Regions from separate parts of the Arthrobacter sp. NPDC080086 genome, predicted to be linked through region 1. Evidence: riboswitches for the same ligand, from Rfam matches in the RefSeq annotation. Region 1 holds a riboswitch; each other region holds the start of a gene.
The links. A riboswitch is a leader RNA that binds a small molecule or an ion and turns the genes downstream of it on or off. The one in region 1 is predicted to bind S-adenosylmethionine.
Positions count from the first base shown of each region.

Region 2: it holds a riboswitch for S-adenosylmethionine, as region 1 does, so the genes downstream of both, AB0305_RS16705 (homoserine O-acetyltransferase) here and AB0305_RS17220 (aminotransferase class V-fold PLP-dependent enzyme) in region 1, are expected to answer to the same signal.
Region 3: it holds a riboswitch for S-adenosylmethionine, as region 1 does, so the genes downstream of both, AB0305_RS05290 (ATP-binding cassette domain-containing protein) here and AB0305_RS17220 (aminotransferase class V-fold PLP-dependent enzyme) in region 1, are expected to answer to the same signal.
Region 4: it holds a riboswitch for S-adenosylmethionine, as region 1 does, so the genes downstream of both, AB0305_RS11770 (DUF1737 domain-containing protein) here and AB0305_RS17220 (aminotransferase class V-fold PLP-dependent enzyme) in region 1, are expected to answer to the same signal.

Region 1 is NZ_JBFBKP010000060.1:16,954-21,573, forward strand. It holds gene AB0305_RS17210 (Nramp family divalent metal transporter) at 1-466, opposite strand, end outside; gene AB0305_RS17215 (class I SAM-dependent methyltransferase) at 545-1,303, opposite strand; gene AB0305_RS17220 (aminotransferase class V-fold PLP-dependent enzyme) at 1,359-2,774, opposite strand; SAM riboswitch class IV at 2,809-2,922, opposite strand; gene hisN (histidinol-phosphatase) at 3,021-3,833, opposite strand; gene AB0305_RS17230 (ribosome small subunit-dependent GTPase A) at 3,924-4,620, opposite strand, start outside.
Region 2 is NZ_JBFBKP010000056.1:20,236-24,855, reverse strand. It holds gene AB0305_RS16710 (MFS transporter) at 1-857, opposite strand, end outside; gene AB0305_RS16705 (homoserine O-acetyltransferase) at 1,049-2,197, opposite strand; SAM riboswitch class IV at 2,211-2,326, opposite strand; gene AB0305_RS16700 (bifunctional o-acetylhomoserine/o-acetylserine sulfhydrylase) at 2,510-3,826, opposite strand; SAM riboswitch class IV at 3,912-4,028, opposite strand; gene AB0305_RS16695 (VOC family protein) at 4,221-4,620, shown strand, end outside.
Region 3 is NZ_JBFBKP010000008.1:74,483-79,102, forward strand. It holds gene AB0305_RS05275 (aliphatic sulfonate ABC transporter substrate-binding protein) at 1-325, opposite strand, end outside; gene AB0305_RS05280 (ABC transporter ATP-binding protein) at 501-1,334, opposite strand; gene AB0305_RS05285 (CoA-binding protein) at 1,674-2,099, shown strand; SAM riboswitch class I at 2,175-2,264, shown strand; gene AB0305_RS05290 (ATP-binding cassette domain-containing protein) at 2,404-3,216, shown strand; gene AB0305_RS05295 (methionine ABC transporter permease) at 3,209-3,874, shown strand; gene AB0305_RS05300 (NtaA/DmoA family FMN-dependent monooxygenase) at 3,911-4,620, shown strand, end outside.
Region 4 is NZ_JBFBKP010000029.1:23,368-27,987, reverse strand. It holds gene AB0305_RS11785 (glutamate--cysteine ligase) at 1-142, shown strand, start outside; gene AB0305_RS11780 (O-succinylhomoserine sulfhydrylase) at 171-1,382, opposite strand; gene AB0305_RS11775 (rhodanese-like domain-containing protein) at 1,379-1,786, opposite strand; gene AB0305_RS11770 (DUF1737 domain-containing protein) at 1,783-2,025, opposite strand; SAM riboswitch class IV at 2,129-2,241, opposite strand; gene AB0305_RS11765 (PIG-L deacetylase family protein) at 2,708-3,613, shown strand; gene AB0305_RS11760 (ATP-grasp domain-containing protein) at 3,610-4,554, shown strand; gene AB0305_RS11755 (glycosyltransferase family 2 protein) at 4,541-4,620, shown strand, end outside.

The DNA.
Region 1 (4,620 bases):
TTTGCATGGCCAGCAGCGCCATAGAGATGCCGCCGACGACGACGGCGCCCAGTGGGAGGGGGAGTCCGAAGAGCAGGTAGAGGGCCACGGCGCCGCCGACCACTTCGGCCAGGTCCGTGGCGGCCGCGACGATTTCGGCCTGGACCCAGAATGCGCGCCGCCAGCCGGGACGCAGGCGTTCCCCGAGCAGTTCCGGCAGGCTGCGACCGGTGACGATGCCCAGCTTGGCGGACTGGTACTGAACCAGGACGGCGACGACATTGGCCACCACCAGCACCCAGACCAGCAGGTAGCCGAACTCGGCGCCCGCGGTAAGGTTGGCCGCCACATTGCCGGGATCCACATAGGCGATAGCGGCGACGAAGGCCGGCCCCAGCAGCGCCAGCAGGGCCCGGCGGGGCCCCTTCCTGCCACGGACCGGGCTCCGGCCGCCGGCGGCGGGATCCTGTTCGGCGAGGTGCAACATTGCAGGCTCCTGCGGCTGGTGGGTCAAATGAGTTCCGTATGCCTGAACAAAAAAGTTAGGCATACCGAAATCATAGGCTCAGACCTTCATCGCGCGCCAGCTTTTGGTGAGGTAGGGCAGGGCCAGCGTCTCGCCGGGACCATGACTGAGGTGCTCGTACAGGTACCACTGGAGGTTGGCCAGCACCTTGGCCCGGGTGGCCTCGCCGGCCCGCAGGAAGTAGCTGCGGGACTTGGCTAGCTCCAGGATCTCCTCCGGCGTCACCGGGTCCTCCCACCGGGTCAGGTGGCTCTCCAGCCCGGTGAACTCCGGGCCGACCGGTGGGCGGAACGAGGGTTTGTGGACGTCCCCGGCGTGCATGATCCGGGAGAGGCGGTGCACCCACGGCACGGAGGTGTCCAGCTGGTTCCAGATTAGCCCGAGCACCCCGTGCGGACGCAGGATGCGGGCGGCCTCGGTGCTGGCCTGCAGCGGCTCGCACCAGTGCCAGGCCTGCGCCACCGTCACCAGGTCGAACGCAGACGCCGGGAGGCCTGTGTGTTCGGCGGTCCCCACCGTGGCCGGGACACCAGGGAGGGCGGCGCGCAGCTGGTCCAGCATGTCCGCCGACGGGTCGACGGCGGCCGTGGCCAGGCCGCGGGCCACGAGAAGGGCGGTGAACTTACCGGTCCCCGCCCCGACGTCGGCCGCGTCCCGGGCTCCGGCGGGAATGAGCCAGTCGGCGGAGTCGGCGGGATAGCCGGGCCGCACCCGGTCGTAGTGTTCCCCGCCGTCCTGGAAGCTCGCTCCGAGCTCCTTCCGCCGGTTCTGATGCAGTTTGGGGCCGCCGCCTGCCACGTGAACTCTCCTTCGGCAGCTCGGGAAGATACCCGTCGAATCTACCGTAAACCGGCTATTCGGGGCCGTCGAGGGTGCAGGGGGCCGCCCCGGCGGTGCCGGGGGTGTTGGGCGCCCAGTGCGGGTAGCTGCGGGTGTCGTTCGCCGGTACCCAGCGCCCGGCATCCACCAGGTAGTCCCAGCCCAGGCCGTCCCGCCGCAGCGTCCGCAGCGCGGCCAGCAGCCGCTCGGCGTCCTCGAGCCGGGAGCCCAGGCCGAAGCTGGCCCGCAGCGACCCGGCGGGCAGGCCCAGCCGCTTGAGCAGCGGATGCGCGCAGAACCTGCCGTCCCGCACACCGATCCCGTGCTCTGCGGACAGGTACGCGGCGACGAGACCGGCGTCGTACCCCGCGACCGAGAAGTTCACGACGCCGATGGTGCCGTGGCCCTCCCCGCGGTCGGTCTCCTCGAAGATGTGGTGCTCGCTCACGCCGTCGATCTCCCGCAGGCCGTCGGCAAGGAAGGACCGGATGGCATCCTCGTGGCCGTGCCAGGATGCTTCGTCCAGGGCCGCGACCGCCTGGGTGGCGCGGGCCAGGGCGGCCGCGCCGAGGACGTTGGGGGAGCCGCCCTCGTGCCGGGCAGGTCCGGTGGTCCAGCTGACGGCGTCCAGCCGGGCGTCGCGGACGGCGCCGCCGCCGGCCAGATGCGGCGTCCCGGCGTCGAGCCAGTCCGGCCGCCCCACCAGGACACCCGCGCCGAAGGGCGCGTAGAGCTTGTGCCCCGAGAAGGCGACGTAGTCGATGCCGTCGGCCGCGACGTCGATGCGGCGGTGCGGGGCCAGCTGCGCTGCGTCGACGACGATCCGCGCCCCGTGCTCGTGCGCCAGCGCAGCCAGCTCCCGGACGGGCAGGATCTCGCCGGTGACATTCGACGCGCCCGTGACCGCGAGGAGGCTGATGCCGCCGGTTGCCAGCTCGGCCCGGAGCCGCGCCAGCGTCCCGGCGAGGGTCGGCGAGGCGACGACGCTGCGGTGCGGAACCCCCTGCCAAGGCAGGAGGTTCGCGTGGTGTTCGATGTCCAGGTACAGGACCTCGCCCAGGTGCCGGCCGCCGGCGGTGGGCAGGCACCCGGCCAGGAGGTTCAGCGAATCGGTGGTGTTCCGGGTAAAGATGACCGCGTCGTCGGGCCGGCCGCCGACGAACTCCCGCACAATGGTCCGCGCGTTCTCATACACCGAGGTGCTCAGCTGGGAGGCGTAGCCGGCGCCGCGGTGGACGCTGGCGTAGTAGGGCAGGATCTCGTTGAGGTAGGCGGAAACCACGGACAGGGCGGGGGCCGAGGCGCCGTAGTCCAGATTGGCGTAGCGGACCTGGCCGCCCTGGATCAGCGGCGCCTGGATCTCGGCGCCGGTCACGGCGGCCAGCGGGGCGCGCGCGGCGGATACAGCCGTGGAGGTGGACGCTAGGGACGAAAAAATGGCAGTGGACATGGGACCTCGCTCGAAAAGGACCCCGCGTGCTGGGGATCCGCGCTTGCCGGGTCCGCTCCGGACCGGCCAGGTCGTCACCCGGGGCACCCCGCCGCGAAAGGAGGGTTGCCGGCCAGCAAACCGGGGTTTTGCGCTGGCACTCGTGACCTGGTTCGAGCCTAGGACACGAGTGCCGCGCCCCGGAAAGGGGCGCGGCAATGTGAAGCGCTGTGTTACGCGGAACCGGCCCTTAGGGAAGGCGCCGCTCTAGAGCAGGTCGTCGAGGTTCGGATTGAGCCGCTTGAGGACCTCGGAGTGCAGGATCGAGTTCGTGGCCAGGGCGTTGCCGCCAAACGGGCCGTCCTCGCCTTCAAGGGAGGTGAACCGGCCGCCGGCCTCGGTGACGATCGGGACCAGGGCGGCCATGTCGTAGAGGTTCAGCTCCGGCTCGCAGGCGATGTCGACGGCGCCCTCGGCCACCAGGCAGTAGGACCAGAAGTCGCCGTAGGCGCGGGTGCGCCAGACCTCCTCGGTCAGGCCTAGGAATTCGTCGAGGTTACCGCGCTGCTTCCAGCCGCCCAGGCTGGAGTAGGAGAGGGAGGCATCCGAGAGGTCCGAGACGTTCGAAACCCGCAGCCGGGTGGCGGCGGCCAGCGAGCGGCCCGTGTAGGCGCCGGCGCCCTTGGCGGCCCACCAGCGTTTGCCGAGGGCGGGGGCGCTGACGACGCCGACCACCGGCTCGCCCTCGTCCACCAGAGCGATCAGGGTGGCCCAGACCGGGACGCCGCGGACGAAGTTCTTGGTGCCGTCGATCGGGTCGATGATCCAGCGGCGGGAGCCGTGGCCCGAGCTGCCGAATTCCTCGCCCAGGACGGCGTCGCGGGGGCGGGAGCGGGAGAGCTGGCCGCGGATGGCCTCCTCGGCGGCCTTGTCGGCGTCGGTGACCGGCGTCAGGTCCGGCTTCGTCTCGATTTTGAGGTCAAGGGCCTTGAAGCGGCTCATGGTCTGGGAATCGACCGAGTCCGCCAGGACGTGGGCAAGGCGCAGGTCATCGTTGTAGCTCGACGCGGGTTGGCTCATGCTTCCAAACTACCGTCTAAACGCGCTCCGGCCGGGGAGGCCACGTCCCGGACGGCCGGATCGCCCGCGGGGCGAAGAGGCGACATACGGTCAGGAGACGGTGCCCAGTTCCTTGGTCTCCTGGGCCTCCTGCCGCGGGTCGGTGCCCAGCAGCCGGCGCAGCGAGGCCAGCCGGGCCGGGCCCGAGGGGCCCGCGTGGCCGGCCTGGACCCACGCGTCCACGCCGCAGTTGACGGCGGTGGCGTCGTGCTTGCAGCCGCGCTCGCAGTCCTCGGTGCCGGGGGCCAGGTCGGGGAAGGAACGCAGGATGCGGTCCGGGTCCACGTGGGCCAGCCCGAAGGACCTGATCCCGGGGGTGTCGATGATCCAGCTGCCGGCCGGGGCATCCGTGACCTTCAGCGCCAGGGCGGAGGAAGAGGTGTGGCGGCCGCGGCCCGTGACGGCGTTGACGCCACCGGTGGCCCGCTCCGCCCCCGTGAGGGCGTTGACCATGGTGGACTTGCCGACGCCGGAGTGGCCGAGCATGACGGTGACCCTGCCGTCCAGGTAGCCGTGCAGTTCGGCGACGGCCGGGCCGTCCAGCCGGGCGGAGAGGCCGTCGTCGGAGCGGGCGTCGATGCCGGAGGCGGAGGCGTCGGCGGTCTTGGAGATGATGACGGGCAGGTCGAGGTGGCGGTAGTTCGCCAGCAGCTCGGCCGGGTCCTTGATGTCGGCCTTGGTGATCAGCAGCAGTGGCTCGATCCCGGCGTCGTAGGCGGCCACCAGCGCGCGGTCGATGAAGCCGGTG
Region 2 (4,620 bases), on a different contig from region 1:
TCGGCGTGGACCACGGTCTTCAGGTAGGTGATGGAGAAGGTGACCACGAGGTAGTAGAGGATGTTCTCCGCGAAGCGCAGGCCCATGGCGGTGAAGACGCCGCGGGGGTAGCGGCGGAAGACCTCGGCAACGCCGTAGCCCTTGTGGCCGGCTTCGACTTCCTTGCGGGCCTCGAGGAAGATCGGCGCATCGTTGACCTTGGTGCGGATGTAGTAGCCGATCAGGACGATCACGGCGGAGAGCCAGAAGGCCACACGCCAACCCCAGCCGAGGAAGTCGGCGGAGGACAGGACCGAGGAGAGGATGAACAGCACCGCGGTGGCGAAGAGGTTACCCAGCGGCACGGCGGACTGCGGCCAGCTGGCCCAGAAGCCGCGGGACTTGCTGGGGCTGTGCTCGGCCACCAGCAGGACGGCGCCGCCCCACTCACCGCCGACGGCGAAGCCCTGGGCGAAGCGCAGGAAGACCAGCAGGGCCGGAGCCCAGTAGCCGATCTGGGCGAAGGTGGGCAGGCAGCCCATCAGGAAGGTGGAGACACCCACCAGGATGATGCTCAGCTGCAGCAGCTGCTTGCGCCCGAACTTGTCACCGAAGTGGCCGAAGACGATGCCGCCGATGGGGCGGGCGACGAAGCCGACCGCGTAGGTCAGGAAGGCGGCCAGGATGCCGTCCAGTTCGGTCTGGGAATTGGGGAAGAAGGCCTTGCCGAAGACCAGGGTTGCGGCGGAGGCGTAGAGGAAGAATTCGTACCACTCCACCACCGTGCCGGCCATGGAGGCGGCGACGACTTTCTTGAGGCCGGACGCCTTGACGTCGGTTTCCTCTGCGCGCCTCGCGGCGGCGTTTTCCGTGCTCATAAGAACTCCTTCGGTGTCGCCATCGACACCCTGCGGCTTACTGGGCTGACTCCGTGTGAGTTGGACCACACGCGGTCATTCTCCACGAGTATGGAGTGTCACCGCCGCAGCCTCAACGACCAATCGCGCAGAGCCTATCTGCAAAATTGCACACCAGTCCCCGGCAAGAGCCAGCGAAGAAGCCTTGATGCTCAGGCGAAGAACGCCTCCCGGAGGACGCCGCCGAGCTGGCCGATCTCGGTCAGGAACCCGTCGTGGCCGATCGGGGCCGAGATGACGTGCATGGGCACCTCCCCCGGCAGGGCCGCCGCGAGCTCCCGGGACTGTTCGGGAAAGTACAGCCGGTCCGAGTCCACGGCGGCGATGAAGAACTCGGCGGTAGCCCCGGCGAGCGCCTGCTGCAGGTTTCCGCGGCCACGGGCGACGTCGTGGCTCATCAGCGCTTCGGTGATCGCGATGTAGCTGTTGGCGTCGAAGCGCTGCACCAGTTTATTGCCCTGGTGGTCCAGGTAGCTCTCCACCTGGTAGCGGCCGCGGCCGGACAGCGGCCCGGGCGCGAGCGGTGTCTCGCCGTCCTGACCGGTCCGGCCGAAGCGGCCCTCCAGTTCGGCGGCCGAGCGGTAGGTGATGTGCGCGATCCGCCGGGCCAGCGCCAGGCCCTCATGCGGCTCGGGGCCGCCGTAGTAGTCGCCGCCATTGAAGCGCGGGTCCTGACGGATCGCGAGGGTCTGGGCCTGGGCGAAGGCGATCTGTTCGGCGGTGCTGTAGGCGCCGACGGCGATCACGGCGCAGCGGCGCACGCGTTCCGGGTAGCTGACGGCCCACTCCAGGGCCCGGGCGCCGCCGAGGGAGCCGCCGAGCACGGCGTGCCATCGGTGGATGCCCAGCGCGTCGGCCAGCCGGGCCTCGGCGGCGGTGCTGTCGCGCAGGGTGACGAGGGGGAAGCGGGATCCCCAGGGCCGGCCGTCGGGCGCCGGCGTGGACGGGCCGGTGGAGCCGTAGCAGCCGCCGAGGATGTTGATGGACACCACGAAGTACCGGTCCGTGTCCACGGGCGCGCCGGGGCCGGCGAGCTGTTCCCACCAGCCAGGCTCCCCGCCGGCGCCGCGGGTGACGTGGGTGTCCCCGGTCAGGGCGTGCTCGATCAGAACGGCGTTGGAGGCGTCCGCGTTCAGGGTGCCCCAGGTCTCGTAGGCCAGCACCACGTCCGGCAGGACGGCGCCGGATTCGAGTTCCAGGGCGCCGACGGACAGGTACCGCACGGTGCCTTCGGGGGCGGCGGCGTTTCCTGCTGCGGGGCTGGTGGCGGGTACACCCGTTCGGGTGACGGCAATCGTCATGTTAAAAGACCTCACTTCGCGCTTGCCTGCCGTCAATTGACCGGCAGGCCAGGTCTTCACCCGGGGCACCCCGCCGCAAAAGGAGGGTTGCCGGCCAGCAAGCCGGGGCTGTCGCTGGCACTCATGACCTGCACCGAGTCTACGAAAGAGGGCGGCGTCGTGGCGAAGATTGTGACTTCCATGTGACAGCCGCCCGCCCCGCCGCCCCGTTTCCCCACCTTTGAAGGCCAAGGCGGGCGGGTCGCCGCGGACACGCCGCGCCGGCCGCCGTCGGGCCCGCAAAGGTGGGGAAATCCGGCAGGGGTCCCGGACCTAGCCGGTCTTCGCGGCGCGGAAGCCGGCGTCGAGGTCCGCCAGGATGTCGTCGATGTGCTCCAGGCCCACCGAGAGCCGGACCAGGCCCGGGTGGACGCCCGCCACCGCCTGCTGCTCCGGGCTGAGCTGGCTGTGCGTGGTCGACGCCGGGTGGATCACCAGCGAGCGCACGTCGCCGATGTTCGCCACGTGCGAGTGCAGCTCCAGGGCATCGACGAAGCGCTTGCCGGCCTCCACTCCCCCGGCGATGACGAAGGAGACGACGGCGCCCGTACCGCGGGGACCGTACTTCCGGCCGCGCTCGTACCAGGGGCTCGAGGGCAGCCCCGCGTAGGCGACCGATTCGACGTCCTCCCGGCCCTCCAGCCATTCGGCCACCCGGGTGGCGTTGGCGACGTGCCGCTCCACCCGCAGGCTCAGCGTCTCGATGCCCTGGGCGATCAGGAAGGCGTTGAAGGGCGCGACGGCGGAGCCGAGGTCGCGCAGCAGCTGGACCCGGGCCTTGAGGATGTAGGAGAGGTTGGCCCCCAGTGCGCCGTCCGCGCCCAGGTCCCGGGCGTAGACCAGGCCGTTGTAGCTGGGGTCGGGGGTGTTGAAGCCGGGGTACCGCTCCGGGTCCGCGCCGAAGTCGAACTTCCCGGAGTCCACGATCACACCGGCGATCGCCGAGCCGTGGCCGCCCAGGTACTTCGTGGCCGAGTGCACCACGATGTCCGCGCCCCACTCCAGCGGCCGGATCAGGTACGGGGTGGCGAGGGTGTTGTCCACGATCAGCGGCACCCCTGCCTGGTGGGCCACGTCCGAGATTCCCTCGATGTCCAGGACGTCCTGGCGCGGATTGGAGACCACCTCCCCGAAGAACAGCTTGGTGTTCGGCTGCACCGCCTCGCGCCACTGGTCCAGGTTGTCCGGGTCCGCCACGAAGGTCACGGAGATGCCGAACTTCTTCAGAGTGTGGGCCAGCAGGTTGTAGGTGCCGCCATAGAGGCTGGGGCTGGCCACCACGTGGTCCCCGGCCTCGGCGATGTTGAGGATGGCGAAGGTTTCCGCCGCCTGCCCGGAACTGAGCAGCAGCGCGCCGAGGCCGCCCTCCAGGCTGGCGATGCGCTGTTCGACCGCGTCCTGGGTGGGGTTGCCGATTCGGGTGTAGATGGGGGCGAGCTCGGCCAGGGCGAACCGGTTGGCGGCGCTCTCGGCGCTCGGGAAGACGAACGACGTCGTCTGGTAGATCGGCAGCGCACGGGCGCCGGTGGCGGCGTCCGGCTGCTGGCCGGCGTGAATCTGACGGGTTTCAAAGGACCAGGCGTTGGACATGGTGTCTCCTGTGACTGGGCTCAGGACGGCACCGCCTCCCGGGTCCTGCGCCGCTGGCAGGTCCCGGAATATCGTCACGGCCCTGGCGCCGCGCTTGCCCCGCCGGCGGTCGCCGGAGGGCCAGGTCTTCACCCGGGGCACCCCACCGCGCAAGGAGGGTTGCCGGCCAGCGAGCCGGGGCTTGGCGCTGGCACTCATGACCTGCTCCCAGTGTAGGAAGCCGGAAACCGGTCCGGATAGCTTTGTGACAAAGATGAAGAAACCGGTCCCCGGGACGGCTTCTCCGGCGGATTTCCCCGGCCGCGCCGGGCGGCACGGGGACCCTCCGGGCGGCGCCGGCGAGGTTAGGACAGCCTAAGCTGAGAGGTCCATCACAAAGTGCCAAGATGAGGGCATGCGCATGGATCACGTCTCTTACGCCTGTGAAAAGGATGGCCTCGCGGCCACCACCGACCGTATCGCCACGGCCCTCGGGGTCGAGGCCGTCAAGGGCGGCGTGCACCCCCGATTCGGCACCCGCAACATGATCATCCCCCTCGCCGGGCACAAGTACCTGGAGGTCGTGGAGGTCCTGGACCACCCGGCGTCGGACAAGGCACCGTTCGGCCAGGCGGTCCGCGCCCGCTCCGCCGCCGGCGGCGGCTGGATGGGCTGGTGCGTTGAGGTCGACGACCTGGCACCCTTCGAGGAACGCCTGGGCCGCGCCGCGGTCAACGGCAACCGCAAGTTCCCCGATGGCCGTGAACTGGTCTGGAAGCAGATCGGCATCCTGGGCCTGATCGCGGATCCGCAGG
Region 3 (4,620 bases), on a different contig from region 1:
CGGCGGTGGAGCCGACGTCCACCGCGCCGGAACGGAGTGCCTCGTTGGCCTTGTTGGAGCCGGCCGACTGGACCCACTTGACGGTGACGCCCTGGTCCTTAAGGGCGGCCTCCAGCCAGCCCTTCTTCTTGATCACTAGGCTCAGCGGGTTGTAGGTGGCGAAGTCGATGGTCAGCGTGCCGCCGCCGTTGCCGCCGGCGGCCGCGGCGGCTGCGGGCTGGCTGCCGGAGCCTTCCCCGGCGACGCACCCGGTGAGGGCCAGGGCCGCGGAGGCGGCGACGGCGGTGAGGACGAAACGGCGGGACGTGGTGCGGGTGGGAGCCATGGAAGTTCCTTTACGGGCGGTGCGAGCGATGCGAAAGAGACAGGAGAGTGATGCGGGTGGCCGCCGGCGCGGGGAGCGGGCGGCTCGCCGGTCCGGTGCTGTGGTACCGGCGGCGCTGCCTGCCGGGAGCGGACGGACCGTTCAGGCCGTGACCGGGGCGGCGGGGGCGGGGCCGTTAGTGGCCGTCGACGCCGAGGCTGGCCAGGAGCGAGGTGCGCATTCGGGCCAGTTCGGCCGAGGCGCGGTCCCGTGGCCGTCCGCCGGGGACGGCGAGGGTGCGCACGATCGTGGCGCCGGCCGGGGACGATTCGGTGTCCTCCCGGCCGAGGACGATGATGCGGTCCGCCAGTTGCAGGGCCTCGTCGACGTCGTGCGTCACCAGCAGCACCGTGGTGGGTTCGGCGCGGTGGACCTCCAGGAGCAGGTCCTGCATCTTGATCCGGGTCAGTGCGTCGAGGGCGCCGAAGGGCTCGTCGAGGAGCAGCACGCCGGGGTTCCGGGCCAGGGCACGGGCCAGCGACGCGCGCTGGGCCATGCCGCCGGAGACCTCCCGGGGGCGGTGTTTGGCGAAGTCCTGCAGTCCCACGAGTTCCAACAGGCGGGCCACTTTGGCCTTGCCGTCGCGGGCGCTGACGCCGGCGGGCAGGCCGATGGCGATGTTCGCCTGGAGGGTATGCCAGGGCAGCAGCCGCGGCTCCTGGAACGCGAAGGCGCAGCGGTCGTCGACGCCGCGGACCGGTTCGCCGTCTATGGCGACGCTGCCGGAGGTGGCGGCGTCGAGTCCGGCGGCGGCCCGGAGCAGGGTGGACTTGCCGCAGCCGGAGGCGCCCAGGATGGCGAGCACCTCGCCGGGGACAACGTCGAAGCTGACATCCCGGAGGACGGTGTGCGCGGCGGGGCCGGTCCCGAAGGCGCGGCCCAGGCCGCGGAAGGACACCGGGAGGGCGGGGGTGCCGGAGCCGGGCCGGGCGTCGGCCCGGGGCTGGGACGGGTGCAGGACAGCAGTCATAGGGTTACTCCATCGGTCCTGGCAGTAGCACCCTACGGAAGCAGCCTTTGGCCCGGGTAGTCAGTCCGGACCCTTCCCTCGGCGTGCGTCCTCGTTATCGGCGGGCTCCGGGGTGGAGGTCCGTCGACCAGGGTTGCTGCGGCGTCATCGATCCAGGTCTCTCGGCCGCTCGGGATGGTCACTGTCTACTAAAACCGAACGGCGGATTTTCGCCAAATGGGCGCGTAATATTCGGAAACCTGCGGACGTGAGGTGTCTGGCCCGATTAGAAATTCGGCACAGTGCCCGGGGTGGGATTCCCTACTGCGGGGCCGCTGCCGGCGGACGTAGGCTGGCCGCATGAGCCACGTGAACGATCCCGCCGTCGTCGAACGCCTCCTGCGCACCAAGGGCCGGTGGGCCATCGTGGGCCTGAGCACCAACCAATGGCGTGCTGCCTACGACACGTCGCTGTTCATCCGCGACCGCCTGGGCATGGACATCATCCCGGTCAACCTGCCCGGCGACGACGTGCACGGAGAGGCCGGCTACCGCTCGCTGGCGGAAATCCCGGCGGAGAAGCGGCCCATCGACGTCGTGGATTGCTTCGTGAACTCCGGACGCGTCGGCGACGTGGTGGACCAGGCGATTGCCGCCGGCGCCGGCGCCGTCTGGCTGCAGCTGGGCGTCATCGACGAGGCCGCGGCCGAACGCGCCAAGGCCGCCGGGCTGGACGTCGTCATGAACGCCTGCCCGGCCAGGGAAGCGCCGCTCCTGGGCCTTTAACCGGGACTGACGGGAGCTTTACGGCGTGTGACGCGCCGCTTTCACCTCGGCCGGGCGTGTGCCAGATTCGTGGGGTAACCATCCCGAGCGGCTGAGAGACCTGGCTCCGTGACGCCGCAGCAACCCCCTCGATGAGGACGGTGCTACCGCCAGGACCGATGGAGAACCACTGTTCCACGGACCCGAGAGGCCGCGCTTTGCGCTGCCCCGGCGCCGGGGGATGAGGCTTTCCTCGGGCGAGCCCCGGAGGAATCATGAACACCACAACGACGGCAGCGCCGGCCCGGATCGCGGGCGGTCTGCTGTGATCGAGATCCAGAACGTCAGCACCTCGTTCCCGTCGAAGGACGGCCGGTTCACCGCCGTCGACGACGTCACCCTCACCGTGGAGCGCGGCCGGATCCAAGGCATCATCGGGTTCTCCGGCGCCGGCAAATCCACGCTGCTGCGCAACATCAACCTGCTCGAACGCCCCACTTCGGGCCGGGTCCTGGTCGACGGCGTGGACCTGACCGCCCTAAGCGAGCCGGAACTGCGCAGCAGCCGGCACGGAATCGGCATGATCTTCCAGCACTTCAACCTGCTCAACAACCTCACCGCGCAGGAGAACGTGGAGCTCTCACTGAAGTTCGCCGGGGTGGGGAAGGCCGAACGCCGGCGCCGGGCGGCCGACGCCCTGGCCATCGTGGACCTCGCGGACAAGGCCGCCAGCTACCCCGCGAAGCTCTCCGGCGGCCAGAAGCAGCGGGTGGCCATCGCCCGGGCGCTGGCCACGGAGCCGAAGGTCCTGCTCTGCGACGAACCGACGTCGGCCGTGGACCCCCGGACCACCGCCTCCGTGCTGCAGTACCTCGCTGACGTCAACGCCGAATTCGGCATCACGATCGTGGTGGTCACGCACGAAATGAACGTCATCAAGGCCATCGCGGACAACGTCGCGGTCATGGAGGACGGCCGGATCGTCGAGCAATTCGACCTGGCCGAGCTCGAACGCCCCGGCTTCCACCCCGCCACCTCGATCGGGCGGTACCTGGTCTCCGACGCCATCGAGCTGAACCGGCCCCACCGGGCAGCCGCCCCGGCCGGCCCCGCCCCGAAAGGCCTGATCCATGCTTGAGCGCATCCTCTCGGTCCTGCCCGAAATCGGCGCCGCCATGGGCCAGACCCTGGCCATGCTGCTGGTCGCGATCCCGCTGGCCGTCCTGATCGGCACGCCGCTGGGCGTCTGGCTCTACACGATCGGCCCCGGCGGGCTGCGGCACCGGCCCCGGCTCCACCGGGTCCTGGACGGCCTGGTCAACCTGGTCCGGTCCTTCCCGTTCCTGATCCTGCTGATCGCCATCATCCCGGTGACCCGCTTCATCGTGGGCACCACCATCGGCACGGCCGCGGTGATCGTCCCGCTGAGCATCAACGCCATCCCGTACTTCGCCCGCTTCGTGGAACAGAACCTCAGCCAACTCGGCAGCGGGGTGGTGGAGGCCGCCCGTTCGATGGGAGCCAGCCGGTCCCAGATCGTCCGGGACGTGCTGCTGGTGGAGGCCCGGCCGGGACTGGTCAGCTCCATCACCATCATGACCGTCAGCTTCATCTCCTACTCGGCAATGGCCGGGCTGGTGGGCGGCGGCGGGATCGGCGACTTCGCCATCCGCTACGGCTACTACCGCTACGAAACCCCGCTGATGATCACCGCGATCATCCTGATGATCCTGCTGGTCACCCTCGTCCAGTTCGGCGGCTCCCGCCTGGCCCGCCGCCTCGACAAGCGGCTCTGACCGCGGCCCCGGCACCCCACTTCGGAAAGCAGAACCATGACTTCACCAGCCAGCCCCCGCTTCGACGGACCCCGCCCCCGCCTGCTCCTCAGCGCGTTCGTCATGAACACCACCAGCCACATCATGGGCGGCCAATGGCGCCGCCCCGAGGCCCAGCAGCACCGCTTCAACGAACTGCAGCTCTGGACCGACCTGGCCCGGCAGCTGGAGGACGCGAAATTCGACGCGATCTTCTTCGCCGACGTCGTGGGCCTCTACGGCGACTACGACGGCGGCTGGGCCTCCCACCTGAGGAAGGGCCTGCAGGTTCCCTCCAACGACCCGCTGATCCTGCTTTCGGCCCTGGCCGCCGCCACCCGGGAGATCGGCTTGGCCGCCACCTCCTCCGTGATCCAGAGCCACCCCTTCCAGTTCGCCCGGCAGATGTCCACCCTGGACCACATCAGCAACGGCCGGGTGGGCTGGAACATCGTCACCAGCGTGCTGGAAAACTCGCACCGGAACTTCAACTCCACCGAGCTGACCAAACATGACGAGCGCTACGACTGGGCGGACGAATACGTCGAGGCGGCCTACAAGCTGTGGGAGGGCTCCTGGGCGGACGACGCCCTGGTCCGGGACAAGGAGGGCGGCCTCCACGCGGACCCCGAAAAGGTCAGCAAGATCTACCACAGCGGGCCCCGCTACTCCATCGACGGGCCGCACCTCGTGGCGCCGTCGCCGCAGCGCACCCCGGTGCTCTTCCA
Region 4 (4,620 bases), on a different contig from region 1:
CACCGGTGCGGAGCTGCAGCGCCGCGCCGGGCTCGGCGCCGTCGTCGGCGAGGCGGTGCGGACCACGGTCGGCGGGGACGTGCCCGACGCCGGCACCGCTACCGGTCCGCTGCCGGCACTGGCACCCGTCCGCCGGTTCTAGGCCGTACGTTCCACGCCGCCGCCGGGGATTACTGGATCCGCGCCAGCGCCTGGCCAAGGTCCCGGATCAGGTCCTCCGCGTCCTCCAGTCCGACGGAGAGACGCACCACGCCGTCGCTCAACCCGATAGCGGCCCGCCCCTCCGGACCCATGGCCCGGTGCGTGGTGGTGGCCGGGTGCGTGATCAGCGATTTCGAGTCGCCCAGGTTGTTGGAGATGTCGATGATCCGCAGCCCGTCCAGCAGCCCGAAGGCGGCATCCTTGGCGGACCGGCCGGCCGGGGACGCCAGTTCGAAGGTCAGCACGGTCCCGCCGGACTTCATTTGCTTGGCGGCCAGCTCGTGCTGCGGGTGGGAGGCCAGGAGCGGGTACTTCACCCAAGTCACGGCCTGCTGCGCCTCGAGCCACTCTGCCAGCCGCAGCGCCGAGGCGGAGGCGTGGTTGACCCGCAACGACATGGTTTCCAGGCCCTTGGTCAGCACCCAGGCGTTGAAGGCGGACAGCGCGGGTCCGGTGTGGCGCATCAGTTGCCGGACCGGGCCCTCGATGAACTCCTTGCTGCCCAGGATCGCGCCGCCCAGCACCCGGCCCTGGCCGTCGATGTGCTTTGTGCCGGAGTAGACCACCACGTCCGCGCCGAAGTCCGTGCAGCGCTGCAGCAGCGGGGTGGCGAAGACGTTGTCCACCACCACGGTGGCGCCGGCGGCGTGCGCCAGCCCGCTCACGGCGGCGATGTCCACGATCTCCTGCATCGGGTTCGACGGCGACTCGAAGAACACGGCGGTGGCCGGCGTCGAGAGCGCGTCACGCCACTGGTCGAGGTCCGGGCCGTCGACGAAGACGGTCTCCACGCCCCAGCGCGGCAGGATCTCGTTCAGGATCACGAAGCAGGATCCGAACAGGGACCGGGCGGCGACCACCCTGTCACCGGCCCCAAGCAGCGCGCCGAGAGCGGTGAACACCGCGGACATGCCCGACGCCGTCGCGAAGCACGCCTCGGTGCCCTCGAGCAGGCGGAGCCGCTCCTGGAAGGTGGCCACCGAGGGGTTGCCGTAGCGGGAGTAGACGAACCGCTCGTCCTCGCCGGTGAAGGCCCGCTCCGCGGCGGCGGCGGATTCGTAGACGAAGCCGGAGTTGAGGAAGATCGGCTCGGTGGTTTCCTGGAAGCCGGTCCGGTCCAGGCCGCCACGGACGGCCTGGGTGTCCGGGTTCCAGTCCGCGGCCTCGGGATTGAAACTCATGCGGTGCGGGTCCCGTCGGTCGGCAGGCCCACGTTTTTCCAGCCGTTGACGCGGCGGACGCCGGCCTCATCCGGCTGGCCCTCAAAGCCGTCCAGCACGTTGTAGACGGTGAATCCCGCCGCCGTCGCAGCCCCTGCCGCCGCGACGGAGCGGGCCCCGGACCGGCAGAGGAAGAGCAGTTCGGCGTCGGCCGGGACGCGCTGCCGGAGCTCGTCCAGGAAGTCCTCGTTCGGCACGCCGCCGGCCCGGGTCCACTCGATGAATACCGGCTCCGCGGCCGCCCCGCCGGTCACCGGGACGCCGATCTGGGCCCACTCGGCCCGGGTGCGGACGTCCACCAGCACCGCGCCGGACTGCAGCCGTTCCCAGGTTGCCTGCGGGGTCAGGTCCCCGGCGTAGCTCATGCCCCCGCCTGCCCTTCGGATTCCAGCCCTTCGGATTCCAGACCGTCGACGGCGCGGGCCACCGCGGCGTCCGCCTCCGCGACGGCGGCCGGCAGCACCAGTGCCTGCGCCACGATCACCGATGTGCCATTGAAGGTTGCGGCCGGGCTGCCGTGCAGCACATACCCCTCGGCAAGGGCGGCCGAGATCCGCTCGCAGAAGCTGCGGTCGTCTGGGCCGGTCAGCAGCCGGTAGGCCAGCCGCTCCGCGGGCGCTGCGGCCTGCGCGGGAGGGTTGGCCGGGGTGCCGGTTCCGGGGGCGGGGACTGGGGGCGGGGTCGCGTCGGACACGACAAACTCCTTACGTTCACGCTTGCAGCTCGAATGGTCGATTGCCGAGTAGTCACCTGAGGCACCCCGCCGCAAAAGGAGGGTTGCCGACCGGCCAGTCAGGGCTTGGCACCGGTTCTCATTACTCTGCAAAAAACCTAACACCCCGGGGCCCGCGCCCGCGCGTCGGCCCCGTCATGTTCGGTCACGGGAGGCCGTCCGCCGTAGGCCGACCGAGTATCGCGCCCGTCGTGATCGAGTACAAAAAGCCAGTTCCGTCCGCGGTGGCCGAATGCTTTTCGGGTATTGCCTACTCGGGTTTTCCGATAGGGGCGTCACGTTTACTGAAGTGGCAGTCCAAGGTCTCCGCTGGGTCTCCACATACCGCATACGCCTTTTCAGCACCCGCTGCGCGGCCGCTTCCGGCCGTATGCGCAGTGCCGCTGGCGCATGGGTTTTGACGTCTCCGCCGGGATACCGCGGACCGGTTCTTTGACAAGCAATCCTTCCCTCCAGAACCCGGCAGCCTCTGCCGGGCGGGTTGCAGATCCATCATTTTGTCCGGCGCAGCACTGGGGGCGGCCGGCACCTCGAAGAAGAACTGGAAAGATTCATGGTCTCGATTTACGTCTTGATAATCGTCTTGCTGATTGCGCTGCTGGTCGCAGCGGCGGTGGGGAAATCCTGGTTCCACCGCCGGCTGCGCCGTCCCGAACTTCTGCGCCGGATTTCCCTCGCCACCGGCGCGGTGCTGCTGCTGGCCAACGTCGCCGCCTTTGCCCTGGACGCCTCCGAGTTCTGGCAGACCGCCGACCTGACCGCCACCCTGGGCGGACTCACCGCCCTCGCCATCGCGCTGACCGCCCTGCGCACCGGTGGAAGCCCGGCCCGGCAGCCCCGCCGGGTGCTGGCCATCGGCGCCCACCCGGACGACCTGGAGCTGGCCTGCGGCGGAACGCTCGCCAAGTTCGTCGACTCCGGCCACGAGGTGCAGGGGCTGGTGATGAGCGACGGCAAGCGCGGCGGCAACGCCCTGGAGCGGTCGCTGGACGCCCAGCGCGGCGCCACGTTCATGGGCCTGACCGGCATGATCCATCACAACTTCACGGACACCGAGCTGCACCGCCACAGCCAGGAAATGGTGGGCGCCATCGAGCACGCGATCGTGCGCTTCAACCCGGACATCATCCTCACCCACTCCAACCACGACCAGCACCAGGACCACCAGGCGGTGCACCAGGCCACCCTGCGGGCCGCGCGGCAGCACCACTCGATCCTTTGTTACGAGAGCCCCTCGGCCACGCGGGAATTCAACCCCAGCGTCTTCGTGGACATTGACGACTACGTCGACGCCAAGGTCCAGGCGGTGAAGATGCACAGCGACCAGCTGGCCAAGCCGTACATGACGCCCGAACGGGTCCGCGGCATCGCCTCCTTCCGCGGCGGCCAGGCCCGCCGCCGGGTGGCCGAGGCCTATGAACCCGTCCGCCTGCTGAGCACCGAAATGGAGAAGCTGTGAAGCCGCGCGTGCTGGTCACCGGCGTCGGCGGCCCCGCCGGCCGTGCCCTCGCCGCGCAACTGACCGAACGTGGCATCCCGGTCCTCGGCACGGACATCCGCGACCTGGCCGAAGTCTCCGGGGTGCCGGTGGTCCGGGTACCCGCGGCCACGGATCCCGAGCTGGTGTCCGCGCTGCGCCGGCTGGTCGGCGCCGAGGGCATCAACCTCGTGATCCCCACGGTCAGTGAGGAACTGCCCCGCCTGGCCGCCTTCCGGGCCGGCTTTGGCCCGGACGTCCGCGTCATCATCGGGCCGACCGGCGCCGTCGCGCTCGCCGATGACAAGCTCTACACCGCCTGGCAGCTGCATTCTGCCGGCGTTCCGGTTCCCGCCTTCGGGGTTCCCCGGGACTTCCGCTGCGCGGAGGAGGCCATCGAGCTCCTGGGCGGACCCGTCGTCATCAAGCCCCGGGTGTCCCGGGGCGGCCGCGGCGTGACGGTGGTCCGGAGCGGCTCCGACGTCGACTGGGCCGGACTTCCCGGCGGCCTGATCGTCCAGGAATTCATCCCAGGCACCGAGTACGGGCCAATGGTCTTCGGAACCCCGGCGCACAACACCACACCGCCGTTCGCCGTCGTCGTGGAGAAAACCGCGCTCGCGCAGGGCGAGGTCGGCAACGCCCTTAGTACCCGCCGGGTGGAGGCGGGGGAGGCGAACGACGTCGGCAACCTGGCGATGAACGCCGTCCGTGCCCTGTCCCTCACCGGGCCGGTGGACCTCGACGTCCGGCGCCGGGCCGACGGCACCCCGGTGGTGCTCGAAATCAATGCCCGATTCGGGGCGAACAGCCAGCGCGCGCCGGAACTGCTCGACGCCGTCCTCGCCTCGTTCTCCCTCCCGGCCTTCAACCCGGCGTCATTCCGGCAGACGAGGGGAGCGTTCGCCCATGCCCTGGTATGAGAATCTCCTGGCCGGGCTGATGCCCGGCGCCCAGCTGCTGCTGGTGGTGCTCGGCATTCCGGTGCT